Regions from separate parts of the Pseudoalteromonas sp. SWYJZ19 genome, predicted to be linked through region 3. Evidence: predicted binding sites of a transcription regulator. Region 3 holds the regulator's gene; each other region holds the start of a gene.
What was found. Region 3 encodes MetJ, which represses methionine synthesis genes. Its sites were predicted from a motif close to TAGACGTCTAGACGTCTA; they were not measured.
Positions count from the first base shown of each region.

Region 1: the regulator MetJ is predicted to act here: its motif matches at 4,100-4,117, upstream of I6F45_RS13395 (homoserine O-succinyltransferase).
Region 2: the regulator MetJ is predicted to act here: its motif matches at 2,741-2,758, upstream of I6F45_RS03640 (methylenetetrahydrofolate reductase).

Region 1 covers NZ_JADYXI010000013.1:5,644-13,020, forward strand. Annotated here, with positions in the region: gene metH (methionine synthase) at 1-2,014, opposite strand, end outside; gene I6F45_RS13390 (homocysteine S-methyltransferase family protein) at 2,024-3,097, opposite strand; gene I6F45_RS13395 (homoserine O-succinyltransferase) at 3,087-4,034, opposite strand; gene ettA (energy-dependent translational throttle protein EttA) at 4,258-5,931, shown strand; gene I6F45_RS13405 (PilZ domain-containing protein) at 6,088-6,456, shown strand; gene I6F45_RS13410 (histone deacetylase family protein) at 6,510-7,377, shown strand, end outside.
Region 2 covers NZ_JADYXI010000002.1:373,136-380,512, forward strand. Annotated here, with positions in the region: gene I6F45_RS03630 (DEAD/DEAH box helicase) at 1-380, shown strand, start outside; gene I6F45_RS03635 (sensor domain-containing diguanylate cyclase) at 439-1,419, shown strand; gene I6F45_RS03640 (methylenetetrahydrofolate reductase) at 1,741-2,697, opposite strand; gene I6F45_RS03645 (M16 family metallopeptidase) at 2,948-5,830, shown strand; gene I6F45_RS03650 (helix-turn-helix domain-containing protein) at 6,022-6,342, opposite strand; gene I6F45_RS03655 (hypothetical protein) at 6,344-6,748, opposite strand; gene cysE (serine O-acetyltransferase) at 7,093-7,377, shown strand, end outside.
Region 3 covers NZ_JADYXI010000018.1:72,563-79,939, forward strand. Annotated here, with positions in the region: gene I6F45_RS16320 (malic enzyme-like NAD(P)-binding protein) at 493-1,734, shown strand; gene metJ (met regulon transcriptional regulator MetJ) at 1,817-2,137, opposite strand; gene metB (cystathionine gamma-synthase) at 2,427-3,674, shown strand; gene metL (bifunctional aspartate kinase/homoserine dehydrogenase II) at 3,845-6,190, shown strand; gene I6F45_RS16340 (penicillin-binding protein 1A) at 6,255-7,377, opposite strand, start outside.

The sequences.
Region 1 (7,377 bases), on a different contig from region 3:
CTTTGCGTGTTTCGTCGGTGTATATTTCTATGTCGTCCCCAACGCGGTTAGCAGGGAATAAACCTATTACGCCAAGTGGTTGCAAACTGCCTGCTTTTTCAAGGTCGTCTAACATATCGTTAGCGTCTTTAAATAAGCTTTGCGCTTGCTCGCCTACTACTTCGTCGGTCATTATGCGCGGGTATTTACCGGCGATTGACCACGTCATAAAGTATGGCGTCCAATCTATGTATTTACGCAAAGTAGCAATTGATACGTTTTTAAACTCGATCACGCCAAGCTTTTTAGGCACTGGTGGCGTGTAGTTATCCCAATCGAGTTGTGCTGCGTTATCGCGTGCGCGCTGGATTGTAACAGGCTTAGAGCGAGGTTTTTTACGCGCTTGCTGCTCACGTACCTTTACATATTCAGCTTGTGTTTTAGCTAAAAAGTCAGGTTTAAACTCTTTTGATAATAAGTTTGAAACCACACCTACCGCACGGCTGGCGTTACTCACGTATACTACACCTTTGTCGTACTGTGGCTCAATTTTAACGGCAGTGTGCGCTTTAGAGGTAGTTGCCCCGCCAATCATTAATGGGAGCTCAAAGCCACGGCGTTTCATTTCTTTTGCTACGTGTACCATTTCGTCAAGCGATGGGGTAATTAAGCCCGACAACCCAATAATATCGGCTTTTTCGTCGATTGCGGTTTGCAGTATTTTATCAGCCGGTACCATTACACCTAAATCGATTACTTCATAGTTATTACATTGCAGTACAACACCCACAATATTTTTACCTATGTCGTGTACGTCACCTTTTACGGTCGCCATCACTATTTTACCGTTAGTTGAGCCTTCTTCTTTTTCAAGCTCAATGTATGGGTCTAGGTAGGCTACGGCTCGCTTCATTACGCGCGCCGATTTAACCACTTGTGGTAAAAACATTTTACCTGCGCCAAATAAGTCGCCTACTACGTTCATGCCGTCCATTAACGGCCCTTCAATTACGTGAATAGGTTTAGCTGCTGCGGCGCGGCATTCTTCGGTATCTTCATCTATAAAGGTAGTAATACCTTTAACAAGCGCGTGCTCAAGGCGTTTTGCAACAGGCCATGTGCGCCACTCTAAATCTTCTACTCGCTCGGCTTGCGCCATACCCGAGTATTTTGGTGCAAGCTCTACTAAACGCTCGCCTGCGCCTGAGTCGGTGTTAAGTATTACGTCTGTAACTGCTTTACGAAGCTCTGCTGGTATGTCGTCGTAAACAGCAAGTTGGCCTGCGTTTACAATGCCCATATCCATACCCGCTTGAATAGCGTGATATAAAAACACCGAGTGAATAGCCTCACGTACTGGGTTATTACCTCTAAACGAAAACGATACGTTTGACACCCCGCCCGACACTTTACAGTGCGGTAAGTTTTGCTTAATACGGCGCGTGCCTTCAATAAATTCTACGGCGTAGTTATCGTGCTCTTCAATACCGGTGGCTACGGCAAATATATTAGGGTCGAATATAATATCTTCTGGCGCAAAGCCAATGTCTTCTACCAATATTTTATAACTGCGCGCACATATTGCGAACTTACGGTCTGCCGTGTCGGCTTGCCCGTCAGTATCAAACGCCATTACAACAGCGGCTGCACCAAAGCGTTTTATTATTTTAGCTTGGCGAATAAACGGCTCTTCGCCCTCTTTTAGCGATATTGAGTTAACAATTGCCTTGCCTTGAATACACTTTAAGCCTGCTTCTATTACTTCCCATTTTGAAGAGTCAACCATAATCGGTACGCGAGAAATATCAGGCTCTGAGGCTATTAAGTTTAAAAACTTAACCATGGCGGCTTTTGAGTCCAACATGGCTTCGTCCATGTTTATATCAATAACCTGTGCGCCGTTTTCTACTTGTTCGCGGGCAACAGTTAGCGCGGCTTCAAAGTCTTCTTCCATGATTAAACGTTTAAACATGGCAGAACCCGTTACATTGGTACGTTCGCCGACATTAGTAAATACTGCTATTTGTTGGGTCATGCTGGCTCCTTAATTTAAGTTACAGGCTTCAAGGCCTGATAAACGCATGCGTACTTCAAGCTCTGGTAGCTGGCGTGGTTTAACGCCCGCTAAACCTTTTGCAAAAGCGCGAATATGCGCAGGCGTGGTGCCACAGCATCCGCCTACTATATTAATAAAGCCCGATTTACCCCAATCGATAATTTCGGTTGCCATATCGCCCGCTTCTAAGTCGTATTCACCAAACTCATTTGGTAAGCCCGCATTAGGATGTACCGATGTAAAGGTTTCGCACACGCGCGATAACTCTTCTACATACTGGCGCAGTAAATCAGGACCAAGCGCACAATTTAGGCCGATTGATATAGGCTTAATATGGCGAATAGAGTTATAAAATGCTTCGGTTGTTTGCCCCGAAAGCGTACGACCAGAGGCATCGGTAATAGTCCCCGAAATCATAACTGGTAATGTACGCCCTGCTTGCTCAAAGGCTTCTTCTACGCCAAACGAGGCCGCTTTTGCGTTAAGGGTGTCGAATATAGTTTCGATTAATATTAAATCGGCGCCGCCTTCCATTAATGCAAGTGTTGATTCAATATACGCAGTAACCAGCTTATCAAAGGTGACATTTCGGTAACCCGGATCGTTTACGTCTGGCGAAATTGAACACGTTTTAGATGTCGGCCCTAAAACACCGGCTACATAGCGTGGTTTTTCTGGCGTTTTAGCCGTAAATTCATCGCAAATTGCGCGTGCTAATTTAGCCGACTCTAGGTTTATTTCACGACTTAAGCTTGCCATGTCGTAATCTTCCATCGAAATAGTGGTCGAGTTAAACGTGTTGGTTTCGATAATATCGGCGCCCGCTGATAAAAAACCACGATGAATATCAGTGATTAAATCGGGCTTGGTTAGGCTTAATAAATCGTTATTGCCTTTAATTAATACATGCCAGTCTTTAAAACGCTCTCCGCGATAGTCTTCTTCTTCTAGCTTATGATCTTGGATCATGGTGCCCATAGCGCCATCTAAAATTAAAATGCGTTCTTTTAATGCGGCGCTTATTTCGGCTTGCTTATTATTTGTAGGAGCGTTATTCGGCATAGTTGTTAGTCCTCACGTCTTGGCTAACTAAATTAATATCATACGGTGTGGTTTGGTACACGTAGTAATTTAACCAGTTCGAAAAAAGTAAAAAAGCATGGCTTTGCCACGTTTTTGAAGGTTGTTTGGTTGCATCGTCATCCGGAAAGTAATTTTCGGGTTTTGGTGCATTAGGGCTTTTTTTACAATCGCGCTCGTATTCTGCTTTTAGCGAGTCGGCGTCGTACTCAGGATGGCCGGTTATAAACACTTGGCTACCTGATTTATTTTTAAGTAAGTAAGCCCCTACTCGCTCAGAACCAGCTAGTACAACTAGCTCATCACAAGCATTTATTTTATTTATATCAATGTGGCCGTAGCGTGAGTGCGGTACTAAAAAGGTGTCGTCGAATCCGCGAGTCAGTGCGCCGTGATCAAAGTAACATTGGTGAGTAAATACGCCACACAGTTTGTCGTCTTTTAAATCGCGCTTTAAATTGTAACGATGGTATAGCGCTGCATGTGCTGCCCAGCACGAAAATAACGTAGAGGTAACGTGTTGCTCAGCCCAATCAATAATGACCTTTAGCTCATCCCAATACGCTACATCGTCGTATTCTAAATGCGCAAGTGGCGCGCCAGTTACTATTAATGCGTCGTAATTGTTGTCTTTAACCTCAGAAAAATAACGATAAAAGGTATCAAGGTGCTCTTCTGAGTTGCTACTACTGCGGTGAGTGTCGAGGCGCAGCAGCTCTACGTTTACTTGCAAAGGCGAGTTGGCAAGCAAGCGGATAAACTGAACTTCGGTTTCTACTTTATTAGGCATTAAGTTTAAAATAGCCAAACGCATTGGGCGTATTTCTTGCGTTTTTGCACGTGTTTTAGGCATTACAAATACGTTTTCTTGACGTAAACGCGCAATTGCCGGCAACTCGTCTTTTACTGTAATTGGCATATTTTTACTCCTGCTCATAAAAACCGAAAGTTAATTATGAACTGAAAGTAAAAAATATCAACCTCTAGATGTATAGATGTCCAAATGAAATTTATTCATGATTTTATACTTTACTTACAAGCATGCTTTAGTGCTTTAAAACCCGCCATTCGTTGACTGTTTCACCTGTCAGCCACTACAATACAACATTGAAATTTTTATTATTATTTGAAGGCTTTCCTCCATGGTTTTACCTGATAAATTTATATTCTCGATGAGTCGAGTATCTAAGGTTGTGCCACCTAAGCGCACTATCTTAAAAGATATTTCGTTACATTTTTTTCCTGGCGCTAAAATTGGTGTGCTTGGTTTAAACGGTTCTGGTAAATCTACGTTACTACGTATTATGGCCGGTGTTGACCAAGATTTTGAAGGTGATGCACATCCTCAGCCTGGTACAAAAATTGGTTATTTACCGCAAGAGCCTGTTTTAGACGAAAGCAAAACAGTTCGTGAAATTGTTGAAGAAGCTGTTGGCGAAGTTAAACACGCACTTAAACGTCTTGACGAAGTGTATAACGAATACGCCATGGAAGACGCTGACTTTGACGCACTTGCAAAAGAGCAAGGCGAGCTTGAAGCTGTTATTCAGGCGCACGATGGTCACAACATTGATAACGTTTTAGAGCGTGCTGCTGATGCACTTCGTCTGCCAGAATGGGATGCTAAAATTGAGCACCTTTCAGGTGGTGAGCGTCGTCGTGTTGCTATATGTCGATTACTGCTTGAAAAACCAGACATGCTTATTCTCGATGAACCTACTAACCACTTGGATGCTGAGTCGGTTGCATGGTTAGAGCGCTTTTTACACGATTACGAAGGCACTGTTGTGGCGGTTACGCATGACCGTTACTTCCTTGATAATGTAGCTGGTTGGATATTAGAGCTTGACCGTGGTGAAGGTATTCCATGGGAAGGTAACTACTCTTCTTGGCTTGAACAAAAAGATGCGCGCTTACAGCAAGAACAAAAATCTGAAAAAGCACGTCAAAAATCAATTGCGCAAGAACTTGAATGGGTTCGTTCAAATCCTAAAGGTCGCCAAGCTAAGTCAAAAGCACGTATGGCTCAGTTTACTGAAATGCAGCAGTCTGATTACCAAAAACGTAACGAAACTAACGAGATGTTTATTCCACCTGGCCCGCGTTTAGGCGACCAAGTGCTTGAAGTAACGAATCTTCGTAAGAGTTTTGGCGATCGCGTTTTAATTGACGATTTAAGCTTTAGCATGCCAAAAGGTGCCATTGTAGGCATTATTGGTGCTAATGGCGCGGGTAAATCAACGCTGTTTAAAATGATCAGTGGTGAGCAAAAGCAAGACAGCGGTAGCATTACCGTTGGCGAAAGCGTACACCTTGCTACTGTTGATCAGTTCCGCGACGGTATGGACGAAAGCAAAACTGTTTTCCAAGAAATATCAGACGGCCAAGACGTACTAAAAATTGGTAACTTTGAGTTCCAAAGCCGTGCGTATGTAAGTCGCTTTAACTTTAAAGGTAACGATCAGCAAAAGTTTGTTAAAGACCTATCAGGTGGTGAACGTAACCGTTTACACCTTGCTAAGTTATTAAAAGCTGGCGGCAATGTGTTACTACTCGATGAGCCAACCAATGACTTGGACGTTGAAACACTACGCGCACTAGAGAACGCTATTTTAGAGTTCCCTGGTTGTGTAATGTGTATCTCGCATGACCGTTGGTTCCTTGACCGTATTGCTACGCACATTTTAGATTACCGCGACGAAGGTCAAATTAACTTCTTTGATGGTAACTATACTGAATACGAAGAGTGGCTTAAAAAGACACTAGGTGCAGCAGCAACTGAACCTAAGCGTATTAAGTACAAAAAAATTGGTTAATATTTACTGTAGCTAATTTATTACAGTAAAACTAAGCCCTGCATTTATGCGGGGCTTTTTTATGCCACCAGCATTACAGGAGCATATCCTGCTAGCATGTAGAGAATTACCCGCTATGCTTAATTTATTATAAAAACAGTAAGGCTAAATTAGGTTATGCAAAATCGTCGTCAGTTTTCTCGTGTTTTATTTTCAACCGATGCACAAGTAATTTTTAATGATCACCAGTACCCATGTAAATTACTTGATGTATCTTTACATGGCGCATTAATCACTAAATGTGATGCTTTTATTGGCAACCAAAATAGCCAAGCTGTTCTGCGTTTTTCGCTGCCTCAAAGCGAAATAGAAATAAAAATGGAGGTTGTGGTGTGCCATATAGAAGCGGATCATATTGGTTTAAAATGCCACCATATTGATATAGACAGCATTACTTATTTAAAGCGTTTAATAGAGCTAAACTTAGCTGATGACGAACTATTACATCGCGAACTCGCTATGTTGATTCACGACACACAAGAATAGACTCATTTGGATTAGTTGATTACCATAGTGCAAACTTTTTAACTTGTGCAAACATGACTTTAAATCCACATTTACCTTTGGTGTATCACCCTAACTACTCGTTTAATTTCGATCCAAAGCATCGTTTTGCAATGAGTAAGTTTGCACATTTATATCAGCATGTAGCAAAGCTTGGTTTGATTGGCGATAACCTGGTTGAGCCAATATTAGGCACGCCAGAGCCACTGGAGCTAATACACTGCGAAAATTACATACATGATTTGTGGAATAACCGCTTAGATGAAAAAGCAATGCGTCGCATTGGCCTACCTTGGTCAAAAGAGCTTATGACACGTACCTTTACAGCACCTCAAGGTACTTTGCAAACAGCTCGTTTAGCACTTAAACATGGTATAGCCTGCCACTTAGCCGGTGGTACACACCATGCGCATACCGATTTTGGCTCAGGCTACTGCATGGTTAACGATTTAGCCTTTACCACGCAAACTTTAATTGAATCGGGTGAAGTAACTAACGTACTTATTTTTGATTTAGACGTGCACCAAGGTGATGGCACAGCCGCAATGTTACAGCATCAAGCATACGCTTATACTTGCTCTATCCATTGTGAAAAAAACTTCCCTTTCAGAAAATCCGCTAGCGATTTAGATATTGGCTTAGCCGATAATATGAAAGACGACGAATACCTTGCCGTAGTTGACGACACCTTGAGTTATTTACTTAAAGAGCTAAACCCAAGCTTGGTACTTTACGATGCTGGCGTTGATATTTGGCAAGGCGATGGCTTGGGTAAATTAGATATAAGCTGGGATGGCATAGTTAAGCGCGACCATTTAGTGCTAAAACGCTGCCTTGAACACAATACACCCGTTGCTACAGTAATAGGTGGTGGCTACGATAAAGACCATCTTCGCCTCGCTA
Region 2 (7,377 bases), on a different contig from region 3:
AAAACTTTAAAGAAGGTATTACACGCGTACTTGTTGCAACCGATGTAGCTGCGCGTGGTTTAGATATTTCTACACTTAGATACGTAATTAACTTTGAACTACCGTACATTGCCGAGGATTACGTGCACCGTATTGGCCGTACAGGTCGTGCTGGCGAACAAGGACTTGCTATGTCGCTGGTAAGTCTAGATGAGCAATGGCTGCTAGAAGAAATTGAAGTACTACTCGATACGCGTTTAACGCCGCAGTGGTTAGAAGGTTACGAGCCAGATCCTAATAAAAAGCCAAAAGATAATCGTAAAAATACTAACAAGTCGCGAAAAGATCGCGATAAAAAACGCATCACTGGTAAAAGAGAGCCAAGCAGACGTCGTAAATAATAGCTTTTACTTTGCTTTTTTGCCTATACTGGAGCTACTAAATAGCCGAGGTAAAGCAATGTTTGAAATTGATCAATGGGCATTTTCTGGTATTGATGGCCAAATATCTTTGCATAAATGGCAAAAAACAATCGACCTTATAACGGGGCTTTTTTCAGCCCCGTCTGGTTATATAGTTCAGGCAACAAGCAAAGGCTATCGCGTTGTTATTAGAAGTAACGAAGGTGGCTCTAACTTTGAGACCAATCCTATACTTCCTCCTCAAACCCCTCTATTTTGTCGGTACGTTGCTGAAACTAAAAATATTTTATATGTTAATGATGCAAGCAATAACGATGCATGGAACACCCTACCAGAAGTAGTTGAAGATGGTGTTGAATCCTACCTAGGTTTACCTATTCATTGGCCTGAAGGCGAAGTATTTGGCACGCTATGCTTAAAAGACACTCAGAAAACAAGCTATACCGATGAATATTTTGAACTCATAGAACAACTGCGTGATTTGATTGAAGACGACCTAGCGCTTGTGTATAGCTATGAGCAAATGCGCGAAATAGCCATGTTAGACTCATTAACGAATATTTATAATCGCCGAGCACTTAACTTATTAGCCCAGCAAAAACTTAACTTAGCGCTACGTTTAGGCTTTGACGTGTGTTGTTTGTTTATTGATATAAACGACTTTAAAAAATTAAACGACACCTGCGGACATGAAGTGGGCGACAAAGCCTTAATTATATTGGCAGATACGCTAAAAACGCATTTAAGAGATGCTGATATAGTAGGGCGCTTAGGTGGCGATGAGTTTGTTGCAGTAATGCAAGTAAGCGATAAAAGCAAGATTAACTACATCATGGATAAAATTTCGACTGAGTATTCAAAAGTCTTACTCAAAGAAGACGTTTGCGATTTATCGCTTAGTATTGGTTATAGTTTTACTAATAAACAAAAGCAGCCCTTTGAAGCGCTATTAAATGATGCAGACCACGCAATGTATAAAAATAAACAAGCGTATAAGCTCGCTAAAAAGGCACAATAATAAAAGGAGGTTCGTCATGACTCATGCCACACAAACTTGGCTGGTTTTTTCTGCGATAGGTTTTATTTTTTCCTTAGCAATAATAAGCTTATTTGAAACGTTTCCTAGCATTAGATTTATATAATAATTTTTGGTGTTATGTGCTCCTCTATGGGGTTTGCCTTAAAAAGGCTTGAGAGTAATAACCAAAAACAGCTTCAATAAATAGTTTAAGCTGCAAATTTTTACTTGTATTTATTAATTAATTTTTCAAAGAACGGACATAAAAAAGCAAGCCATTAGGCTTGCCAAGAAGGGTGTTAATTAGCTCTTACCTAGCCTTTAAGCTATTAGCTTTTCCGCAAGGTTCAATTCCATAATGGCTTTTAATAAACGGTATAAGTTAATTGACGCGTCAATTTCTTCTTTACGGTTTGTTAAGCTTTCAATATTTAGGCCCAGCGGTACATCTAAATGCGCACAGCTTTTAAGTATTAAGTCGAGATTTTCGCGGCAAATACGGACTGATTCGCTTAATGTATTGTCTGCATCAAGCATGCGCCATTTAGTTGCCTCTGGCACTGAGATACCCAACCATTGCATAAAGTCTAAGGTTTTTTCGCCGCCGCACGGGGTAAACGTTAATATAATACGTTGAGGTGTAATACCCTGTGCTTTACACGTACGTGCGTAGCTAGTAATTAGCTCTATAGTAGCTTGTGCGTCGTAAACAGCTTGCGATATAAAAAATTGACAACCTTGTGCTGTTTTTTCTATTAATCGTTCGTGCTCATTTCGTTTACTTGAATGGCGCTCGGCAATCGTAACGCCACCTAAAAAGAAATCATCTGATTGCTCAGCCATCGCTTTATACGCATCTGGCAGGCTTAGCTTTATATCGCCTATCGATGATGGGCTACCTACTAAAACAACATTTTGTAAATCGTAGTCGTTTTTAGTTTCACTTAGCCAATCTTTAAATTCGCCTACGCCACGCTGCGCCACACTTTTATAAGTAATCACATCTTGTGCAGATAAATTACGAAGTAAATGGCTGTATTCACGCGGATCAACGGTTTGTTTAAACGCAAATGGACGGTCTTGATTAGTTCGGCTGCTTTCGTCTTGAATGTCGTAAATTATCACGCCGTCGTATTCAATTTCGTGTAAGCGACCTAATAGCTTTTCTGCAATGGTTTTTAATTGCGCTTTATCGGTGCCAATTTTAGGCGGGGTAGTACCAATAAGATAAACACCTTGGTTGGTGTCCACTATCTTCTCTTTTAGTGATAAAGCCATAATCCTCATTCCAGCTAAGTTTGTTTTGATGGATTTAATATAGCAGCCATTTAGACGTCTAGATAGATTTATTTAGTGAAAGTTTTTCAACTAACATGATGTTTATTCATAGTACTTGTTCCCATAATTTATAATTGACACAGTTGTTTACATAATAAATTCCCTTTGGGCTCTTATATTTATTGGCTTTGGGGCATAATTAAAGAGTTAAATCTGACAACAAATTTGCTCAATTTAAAAAGGGACAACAATGAAATTTAAATTATTAGCAACCAGCTTAGCGGTATCGCTGGCGTTAACAGGTTGCGCCATGCAACAAAACCAAAGCACGCAAACAACAGCACAACAAGAACAAGTAAATAAAGCTGATGACCGTGTTTTCTCGCAAGATTATTTAATTGAAGAGCTAGAAAACGGCTTACGTGTCATGGTTGTTAAAACCGACTACCCTGATGTAGTGTCGCTGCAAATTCCGGTATCGGTTGGGTCGCGTAACGAAGTTGAAGAGGGCAAAACAGGCTTTGCTCACTTTTTTGAACACATGATGTTTAAAGGCTCACAAAAATACCCTGAAGATGTGTACTCAGACATATTAAAAAATTCAGGTGTTGATAACCGCGCTTATACAACAAACGATTTTACAAACTACCATTTAAACTTTTCAAAGCAGCATCTTGATAAAGTACTTGAGCTTGAAGCTGATATTTTTCAAAACTTAACTTACACCGAAGAGCAATTTAGAACAGAAGCACAAACGGTAAAAGGTGAGTACTTAAAAAACAACGCGAGCCCAATTCGTAAATTATTAAGCGCTGTACGCGAAGAGGCGTTTGATAAGCACACGTATAAACACACCACTATGGGCTTTTTTAAAGACATAGAAGCTATGCCTGATCAAATGGCCTATGGTAAAGAATTTTTTGCTAAGTTTTATAAGCCTGAGTATGTGTCACTTGTTATTGTGGGCGATGTAGACCCGCAAGCAACAATGGCAATGGTTAAAAAGCATTGGGGCAGCTGGAAAAAGGGTAACTATATTGCTGACATTAAAGCAGAGCCTGTTCAACAAGCACCAAAATATTTGCACCAGCAAGATGAAGCGCTACCAGGTCATTGGTTACTTGTATCGTACAAAGGCGCTGCGTGGGAGCCTGCTAAAAAAGACAGAGCGGCGCTTGATTTAATCTCACAGCTTTATTTTTCAAGTAATTCAGATTTATATCAAGAGCTAGTGGTCGACAAACAAATTGCCAGCCAAATGTTTACCTATAACCCAGAGACTAAAGATCCGGGTTTATTACACGTATTTGTTAAAGTAGAAAACGCAGACGATTTAGCCACTGCACGCGATGCCATTAACCGAACTTATGCAAAAGCACGCACTGAGCTTGTTGATGAGCAAAAGCTGAGTGATTTAAAATCGAACCTTAAATACAGCTTTATTAATGGTTTAGATTCGTCGCAAGCGATTGCATCAACCCTTGCCAGCTACATGCATTTTGAGCGCGATCCTGAGGTTATAAACCAGCTGTATAAATCGGCAGATAACATCACCAGCGCAGATATTAAAGCCGTTGCTAATAAATACTTTACTGATAACGCACGTACCACATTAACAATGTCGGCACTTGATGAAGCGCCAAGTTTTGAGCAAGAAGTTGATTTAAATGCGCTTACTGCAAAGCTTAAACAAGCACCTGCGGCTCCTGTATTTAAAGTACTTGATAAAACCAATAGCTCGCCATTAATTGATGTTAACTTTTTATTCAATACCGGTGCGGCTGCCGACCCTCAAGGCAAAAAAGGCGTTGCTGCGTTAACTGCGGCTATGCTTGCACAAGGTGGCTCAGAGGCGACAAGCTATAAAGATATTCAAAAAGCACTTTATCCGCTTGCGGGTAGCTTTGGTTATCAAATAGATAAAGAAATGCTGTCGTTTCAAGGACGTATTCATAAAGATAACGCGTCGCAGTGGTATACACTTGTGAGCGATCAATTACTAAACCCAGGCTTTAGAGAGGATGACTTTAAACGCCTCAAAAAAGAAATGATCGACGGTATTAAGTCAGGCTTAAAAGCATCTAACGATGAAGAGCTAGGCAAAGAAGTGCTATACAGCGCGCTTTACAAAAATCATCCTTATGAAAGCTACAACTACGGTGATATTTCTGATTTAGAAGCGTTGACGCTGGATGACGTTAAAGCATTTTATAACAGCGAGCTTACGCAATCTAAACTCACGGTTGGCTTAATTGGGGCTGTGCCTGCAAAACTTAAAGCTAAAATGATGAGCGATTTTGCAACGCTACCAAAAGGTGATCAAAGCCGTTTAAGTATTCCTGATGCACCAGCGCTTAAAGGTCATCATGCAACTATTGTAGAAAAGTCGGCGCAATCGACTGCGGTATCGTTTGGTTTTCCTATTGATACAATAAGAAGTAGCGAAGACTGGACAGCACTTTGGCTTGTGCGTTCGTACTTTGGTGAGCACCGTAGTTCTAACAGCTTTTTGTATGAGCGCATTCGTGAAACCCGCGGCATGAACTACGGCGATTACGCATACATTGAATACTTTCCACGTGGTATGTTTCAAACCAAGCCTGATGCAAACCTAGGGCGCTCTGAGCAAATATTTCAAGTGTGGTTACGCCCACTTCGCTCTAATAACGATGCGCACTTTGCAACTCGTACGGCTTTATTTGAGCTAGATAAGCTAATTAAAAATGGTATGAGCGAAGATGACTTTGAAGCCACGCGTAACTTTTTAATTAACTTTGTACCGCAAATGGTTGCAAGTCAAAACCGCCAATTAGGTTACGCACTTGATAGCGAATTTTACAACACAGATAGCTTTGTAAGTTACGTAACTAACAAACTTAAAACGCTAAGCGTTGCTGATGTAAATCGCGTTATTAAAGAAAACCTACAAACAGACAACGTTCAATATGTGTTTATAACCGCAGACGGCGCTGATATGCAAAAACGTTTAGCGTCTGAGCAAACATCACCAATGGTTTACAATACCGATAAACCTGCCGAATTAGTGGCTGAAGATAAAGTAATTGCTGATTACAAATTAGCAATTCCTGCAAAAAATATTGAAGTGATGAAAGTTGATAAAGTATTTCAATGAAGGTTTAAATAGTTATATAAGTTAAGATAATTAAAATGCCCCATATATTGGGGCATTTTTTATGGTATTGGATATAGTATTGAACCAATTTTTACACCTAACCCAAAAAGTATCATTGCACTTATTATTACAACTAAAGTGATGTGGCCACGTAGCTCTTTCGACTCATATTTTGACATTGCTGCAGCTCCTTATTTCATAATAAAAAAAACAGTTATCATGCCTAATATGAAGCTGACTACTGATGACAATGCTAACACCGTGGTTATAGTGTGCTTGTTTAAAGTTGTTGCACCACCGAGAGGTGTTGTATCTTCATCAAGCTTAATTAATTTACCCTGGCGTACTTCTAAAACCGCGCATAAAGCCATTGTGGTTTCTTTTGATGCCGCGCCTTCTTTTTCTACCCGTTGGATTGTTCTCAAGCTTACATCGCAGGCATCGGCAAGTTGCTGTTGCGTCCAATTAAATTGCTGCCTAAGTTCTTTTATTGTTTTAGGATTAAGTTGCATTTTAAAATTTCCCAATCAAGAATTCTAAAATTATAATTAGCAAGTAGCCACCAACTAGGCCTCCAAAAAAGCAGCCAAAAAGCACTTTTAACGAAGTTTTTGGGTTATTTAATAATGATGATTGTTCATAACTTTTTATAAATTGGCCATTTTTATAAAGTGAGCACTCTAACCTGCCAGTTAAAATATTACGCATTTCAAACATTACTTTAAAATCATTGTCACCAATATTAAATTGATGGCCACTGTGAATCCTTTGGTTACGCTTATTACTTATAAGTTCATCATTTACGTATACTTCTTCTTTCCCTGTAAAGTAGCTACCAAAACACGCTATTTGATTATCGCCATCTTGAAAGTAAAATTTGTAACCTAATTTTCTTGTATTTAATACATCGTTTTTCATCATCGTTATCCTTGTTGAGTTGATGATGCTAATTTAGCGTTTGTTTTTGTTATTTACGCCGTCAGCTGTACGCCAGTATGTATTTTGGCATATGACAGGTGAACTGTCATATGTTGTTAGCTTTTGATTTTTATTAATTTATTATATTTTAAGTATGTATTGGAAATTTTAGCAACTGTCGTATAGCTTAATCTAAAAAGTGGGTACGTATTTAAAATATCATTTCTGGTTGCTAGTTATATCTAATAACCAGAACAAATAACTAAGGGATTAACACCTTAGGCTTTAAATCCGTTAGACTTGGGAAAAGGCTATTTTATATCAACTTAAGGCAGTGCAGTATTATGCGTCATGCAATTTGGCAACAGCTTCGCGAAGAAGCTAACGATGTAGTAACACGTGAACCATTATTAGCAAGTCATGTTTATTCATGCATTTTGAATCATGATTGTTTAGGTTCGGCATTGAGCTTTATTGTTGCTAATAAGTTGGCTGATGCGGTGGTATCGGCATTCACTATCCGAGAGCTGTTCGATCAAGCATTTGTAAAATGTGACCGTATGCTATCTTTTGTTGCTGAGGATATTAAAGCGGTAAAAGACCGCGACCCTGCATCAGAAACCTATCTT
Region 3 (7,377 bases):
AACGTTAAATAGACCCCATATATAAGCAGATTGGTATTATTTCGTTGATTTTAACTATCCCCTCCTTTTGCATAACTATTTCCTATTCTTATTCTGAGTATGCATAATCCTTTACAGACAAATCGATAGATATTCTCTATATTTTAAATAGTACAATTTTTAACTAGGTTGATAAAAGTATCTAACGTGGGCTTATCTGTTTTTAAAGTAGGGTAGTAGGCTGTTATTCTAAGTTTATGCTGATACTTTAAGTATACATTTTATAAGATTTTGATAGGCATAAAAGCACCTTAAAACTTACTTTTTAGGTGAATTTTTATTTATTAAATGTTGATATAATCCTGCAAAGTTACTGAAAAACCTCTTAAAATTATAGGATATAGCATATAACAGGATAGACCTGATATTGCTTGGAATTTAAAAATAATAAGGGTATCGTACCCCAAGACTCCATCTCTCACTTTAACTTAAATTGCAGGATACCATCGCGTTATGTCTGACTTTCGTGAACAAGCACTACATTACCACTCACATCCCGTACCAGGTAAAATTAGCATTGAGCTTACAAAACCAGCTGAAACGGCTCATGATCTTGCACTTGCGTATAGCCCAGGTGTTGCCGAACCTGTACGTGAAATAGCTGCAGATCCTGCAAATGCTTATAAATATACGGGTAAAGGTAACATGGTTGCGGTTATTACTAATGGTACTGCAATTCTAGGCCTTGGTAATTTAGGTCCTTTAGCGTCTAAGCCTGTAATGGAAGGTAAAGCGCTATTGTTTAAACGTTTTGCAGGGCTTGATTCTATCGATATTGAAGTTAAGCACAAAACAACAGAAGACTTTATTAATACGGTTGCCAATATTGCCGACACATTCGGTGGTATTAACCTTGAAGATATTAAAGCACCAGAGTGTTTTGAAATTGAAAAAGCATTAATAGAGCGTTGTAGCATTCCTGTTTTTCATGATGATCAACACGGTACTGCCATTGTAACGGCTGCTGGTATGTTAAATGCGCTGGAAGTACAAGGTAAGTCAATTGAAGATGCAATTATTGTATGTTTAGGTGCAGGCGCTGCCGCTGTTGCGTGTATGGAGCTGTTAATTAAGTGTGGTGCACTGCGTGAACACATTTATATGCTTGACCGCAAAGGTGTTATTCATACCCGCCGCGATGACTTAAATGAATATAAACAGCTTTTTGCTAACAATACCGATAAGCGTACATTGCAAGATGTAATTGCAGATGCTGATGTGTTTGTGGGTGTTTCTGGTCCTAACTTATTAGCGGCTGAAGATTTAAAGCTAATGGCTGCAAAACCAGTTGTGTTTGCATGTTCAAACCCAGATCCTGAGATTGATCCTGCACTTGCGCACGGCGCACGCAACGATTTAATCATGGCAACAGGGCGCTCTGATTACCCTAACCAAGTTAATAATGTTTTATGTTTCCCGTTTATTTTCCGTGGTGCACTTGATGTACGTGCAAGTGCTATTAACGATGAAATGAAAATTGCTGCAGTAGATGCTATTCGAAGTATTGCCAAAGAGCCAGTACCTGCAGAAGTTTTAAAAGCCGCTGGAGTAGATAAACTAGAATTTGGTGCGCAGTATATTATTCCAAAACCAATGGATCCACGTTTACTGCCGCGTATAGCAAGAGCTGTTGCACTTGCTGCAATTGAGTCAGGTGTTGCACAAATTGAGCTACCTGAAAACTATATGCAGTAAATCTATACAGTAGAGCTATGCAATAAAATTTAGACATAAAAAAACCTCAGTAATTACTGAGGTTTTTTTGTCTTTGTAATATTTATTCTTCGTTTAAAACGGGTACTTCTAGACCCATTTCTTGCATTATTTTTTTAACTTCTTCTGGTACTTTTTCGGCGTTATCTTTACGTAAGTCATCGTCATTTGGTAAAGGTTGGCCAGTAAAAGCATGCAAAAATGCCTCACATAGCAATTCACTATTTGTAGCATGGCGAAGGTTATTGATTTGACGACGTGTACGTTCGTCAGTTAATACCTTTAATACATTTAGCGGGATCGAAACGGTGATCTTTTTAACTTGCTCTGATTTTTTACCGTGTTCTGCGTATGGGTGAATATACTCACCATTCCATTTAGCCATAAGATGTATCGTTGCCTCAGATTATTAATTTCTCACACGGTATAAAAAGCGTGTAAATATGCGTGAAATTCTATCGATTTAAAAAAGATAGTCAAATAATAGATACCGATCTATCTTAATAAGCCTATTGTAGGTGTAAAGATAAGCACACTTTTGTGAGCTAAAATGTGTTATTCGCAGAAGCCCCTTCTACTTTTAGCCATCTAGAGCTTTAAAATACTTTGACTTATCAAAACGGATAACTTACTCTTTTAGACGTCTAAACATCCAAATTAATCAGGTGACGAATATGAGCGAAAAAAACAAAGCGACCATTGCTGTACGTAACGGCGTTGATGCTGATAAACATCATGGTGCGGTGGTACCGCCAATTTATTTATCGACTACTTATTCGTTTGCCGACTTTGATACTAAGCGTGAGTATGATTATGGTCGTAGCGGTAATCCTAATCGTGATATTTTAGCTGAGACGCTTGCTAAGCTTGAAGGTGGCGCTCGTGGCATAATTACAGCTACAGGCATGGCTGCCGTGCATTTAGCTACTCAGCTACTTAATAGTGACGATACGTTAGTAATTCCACATGATTGTTATGGTGGCAGCTATCGTTTATTTACATCTTTACAAAAACGCGGACTACTAAAGCTCGAAATATTAGATTTAACAAAAGAAGAAAGCCTTCAACAAATTTTAGTAATTAAACCTAAGCTTATTTGGATAGAAACCCCAAGTAACCCAGTACTTCGTTTAACAGATATTAAAGCGGTGACCGATGTTGCAAAGCAATGCGGTGCATTGGTGGCTGCAGATAACACGTTTTTGTCGCCTGCTTTACAAAATCCTCTTAAGTTTGGTGTAGATATTGTGGTGCATTCAACCACTAAATACATTAACGGACACTCAGATGTAGTAGGCGGCGCTGTTATTGCCGCAACACAAGAGTTAGGCGATGAGCTTGCTTGGTGGGCTAATAACATTGGTATTACGGGTGCGCCTTTTGATAGCTATTTAACGCTTCGTGGTTTACGTACTTTAAATGTGCGCCTAAGGCAGCATCAAGAAAATGCACTGGCAATAGCTAAGTATCTTGAAAGCTCTGAATATGTAAGCCAAGTTTACTACCCAGGTCTTGAGTCACATCCTCAACATGAGCTGGCTAAAGCACAGCAACTTGGTTTTGGTGGCATGGTGAGTTTTGATATTAAAGGCGATATAAACGACGCTGCGGCATTTTTAACTAGCCTTAAAACGTTTAGTTTAGCTGAGTCACTAGGTGGCGTAGAGAGCTTAATTTGTCACCCTGCAACTATGACGCACGCAGGTATGGAGGCAACAGCACGTTTAGAAGCGGGTGTGGGCGATACGCTTATTCGTATTTCGGTAGGTATTGAAGATATACACGATTTAGTCGCTGATTTTGAACGAGTGTTTGAACTTGTAAAACCAGGGCAAAATAAAAATGTTGGCCGTGTAGGCAAAGGAGCAGGCACTCCTGGTGGTAACGTTAAATTAAGTGCAGCCCGTCCGGCGCTTTGGTAAGTAATACCAATCCGCAATAATACCTAATCAATTTGAGGGATTAAACCGCACGCTAACTTCGTTAAAAATTTCTCATATAGAACAACTAAACAACGAAATTTTTGCCTTGTTATCGACACGGTTTTCTTATCCTCAAAATAGACAACTTAATTAAGCGAATTGGTATAAATATGGTCAATTGTGTACATAAATTTGGTGGTTCAAGCTTAAGCTCAAGTGAGCGCTATCAAAGCGTAGCTAAAATAATTATTGGGCATACTCAGACGGGCGACTGTGTTGTGGTATCGGCTGCGGGTAAGACAACCGATACGCTAGTATTACTTTGGCAAAGCTATCAAAAACAAGATACTCAAGCAGTCGCTGATATTTTACTGCAGTTAAATAACCATCAAAGTGATTTAATAGAGCAGCTATTAGAAGCCGATTTAAAACGAAGTGCACTTAAAACACTAAGTATCGAACTTAGCTATATTGCAGAACTTGCTCAAGCTGAGCAGCTAAAAGAGGCTGCATTGCTTGCACATGGCGAACTGTGGTCAGCACGTTTACTCGCTACTTATTTACAGCAGCTAAATATTGAGGCATGCGCTCAAGATGCACGTACTCTTTTTACCTTAAATGATGGCGAATTAATGCATGCGCAAAATGCGCAGCAATGTGGGCAGTTAATTTTGCCTAATAAAATAAATGTTGTTACTGGGTTTATTGCCGCAGATATCAAAGGCGAGACAGTAACGCTTGGCCGAAATGGCAGTGACTACAGTGCAACACTACTTGCAAATTATTGCCATGCTAAGCAAGTATGTATTTGGACTGATACACAGGGGGTGTATAGCACTGATCCTCGCAAGGTACAAAAAGCGATTAAGTACGGCAAAATTTGCCGTGGACAGGCTAATTTATTAGCTCGTTTGGGTAACCCTGTATTACATGCAAAAACACTATCGCCACTTAAAAACACAGATATTAAGCTAGCTGTTCGCAGTAGTTTTGACGTACAAGCAAGTCCAACAGATATAGTAAAAGAAGGTTCAGCGAAGAAAAAGCGCTTTATAACCACGTTGCAAAATGTTGACCTATTAATGGTTGAAGGGTTAAGTGAAGGTGAGGTTGCAAGTGTTAGTCAGCTTATTCAGCATAGCCTTCATCACTTTAACCATAATGGTGAAGTGTATTTAGTAGTACCGGCTGCACAAACATATCAAGTTATTAATTACTTTGCGGGTAGGGCAAATATTAGCGAGTCAAATTTAAACGGTTGTGCAATTGTAGCGCTTGAGCAAGACGTTAATACATTAAGCTTACAAGCATTAGATTTATTAAAACTCCACAGCATAAAACCTCGTTTTGTCCATCAAGATACTGGCTATGCTTTATTGCTTACCGATCAATTTATAGATAGTGATATACAAAGTGACTTACACGATAAGCTAATTAATAAAGGCCAAGAAATCGCAATTATAGTTGCGGGGCTTGGTAACGTTGGCGACGTTTTCATTAAACAGTTATCGGCACAATTTGAGCGTTTATCGGATGACTTTAGTATTAAATTAGTCGGTCTAATTCGCTCTAAAAAAATGCTGTTTAATGCAAGTGGTATTAATACACAGCAATGGAAAACTCAATGGCAGCATGAGGCAAATAGCTATCAATCTGCAGATTTACTGAATGCTATAAATGAGCTCGATTACGAGCATAAAATTGTAATTGATATTACCGCAAGTGAACAATTTAGCTTGTTATATCCAGACTTTGTAGATAGAAACTGTCATTTAATTAGTGCTAATAAATACGCTGGAACAGCACCTACTACTTGGTATAAAGCACTTCGTAGTAATATTAAAGAACGTAATTTACATTGGCGATATAACACCAGTGTAGGCGCTGGCTTACCTATTAACTTTGCTTTGGCTGATTTGCAAAATAGTGGCGATAAAATAACACGTATAGAAGGTGTTTTCTCAGGCACGCTTTCGTGGTTATGCAGTAAATATGATGGAACAAGGCCATTTTCTGAGTTGCTACTGGAAGCTCAGAAAATGGGATTCACAGAGCCAGACCCTCGCGAAGATTTATCTGGGCGAGATATGCAGCGTAAGCTACTTATTTTAGCTCGAGAGCTAGGTGTTGAGCTTGAACTTGACGATATTAGCTTATCGGCATTGATGCCAGATGAACTTGCGCTGGGAAGTTGGGATGACTTTTTAAATAAAAAAGCACAGCTAGACGCGTTCATCGAAGAGCATGCAGTGACAGCAAAGTCTAAAAATTTAGTACTTAGATATACGGGCTTGTTAGAAATCACACAAGGTGAAGTAATTGCTAAAGTGGGAATAGCGTATGTGCCTAATGGCGATGCATTAGCAAACCTTACACCTGGCGATAATATTTTTGTAATTAATAGCAAATGGTATAGCGATAACGCATTAGTGATTCAGGGGCCAGGAGCGGGTAGAGAAGTGACCGCCGCGGGTGTGCACTCTGATTTATATTGGCTTGTTCAAAACTTAAAATAAACCTTTGGTTTAAACAAAAACGGCAGCTTAAATAAGCTGCCGTTTTTGTATTACATACATATTATTAAAATAGCTCTTCTTCTGTTTTAGTGTCTTCTTCAAATATATCGTTAGGCTGAGATAGCACATACTTTGTAGGTGCAGTACCTTTTTCAAAATATTCAAATCGACTCGTGTAATCATTTTTATGGCTAAGTAAGCCGGTAGCTAAATCAATACGAATAGAAACAAGTCCCTCAGGCGGCTCAATTGGGGCTTCAGGCTTGCCTTCAAGTGCCGCTTTCATAAATTCAACCCATGCTGGCTGCGCGGTTTTAGCGCCAGATTCCGCACCTGATATTTGGCTGCTATCTAGGTTGTTGTTATATGTAGAGCGACCAAGAGCGTTGCCCGGATTATCAAAGCCAACCCAAACTGAGGTCATCACATTACTATTAAAACCGCTAAACCAGGTATCTACTGAGTCATTAGTTGTGCCTGTTTTACCTGAAATATCGCGACGATCTAGCGCTTGTGCTCGCCAACCGGTTCCACTCCAACCTGTTTTATGAGCCCAGCTACCACCCCCCCAAATTGCACTATTCATAGCATCAGCAATTAAAAATGCATTTTGCTTAGAAATAATTCTCGGCGCACATTTTTTCGTTTGCTCCATTTCATCATCACTATTATGCATCGAGAGAGCATTGTGTGTTGGCAAAGGCTCTTCGTCACAGGCAAGAGCAGGGTTTGCTTTAAACAATATATTGCCGTAAGCGTCTTGAATTTCTGAGATAAAGTAAGGTTCAATTAAATGACCGCCATTGGCAAATGTGCTCATGCCTCTTGCAAGTTCAAGCGGGGTAATAGAAGCACTACCAAGTGCTAATGATTCACTACGATTAATGTCAGCGTCTTTAAAACCAAATTTTAGTAAGTGATCAGCTGTACGTTGCAATCCAACACCACGTAGTAAGCGCACCGAAATAACGTTTTTAGACTGCGCTAAAGCACGGCGAATTCGAATAGGACCGTTGTAAACAGCAGGGCTGTTTTTAGGGCGCCATGCTACGCCTTGGCTCTTATCCCATTGGTTTATAGGTGCATCATTTAATATAGACGCAAGCGTGTAACCTTTTTCAAGTGCTGCTGAATATATAAAAGGTTTTATATTAGAACCCACTTGACGCTTAGCTTGTATCGCTCGG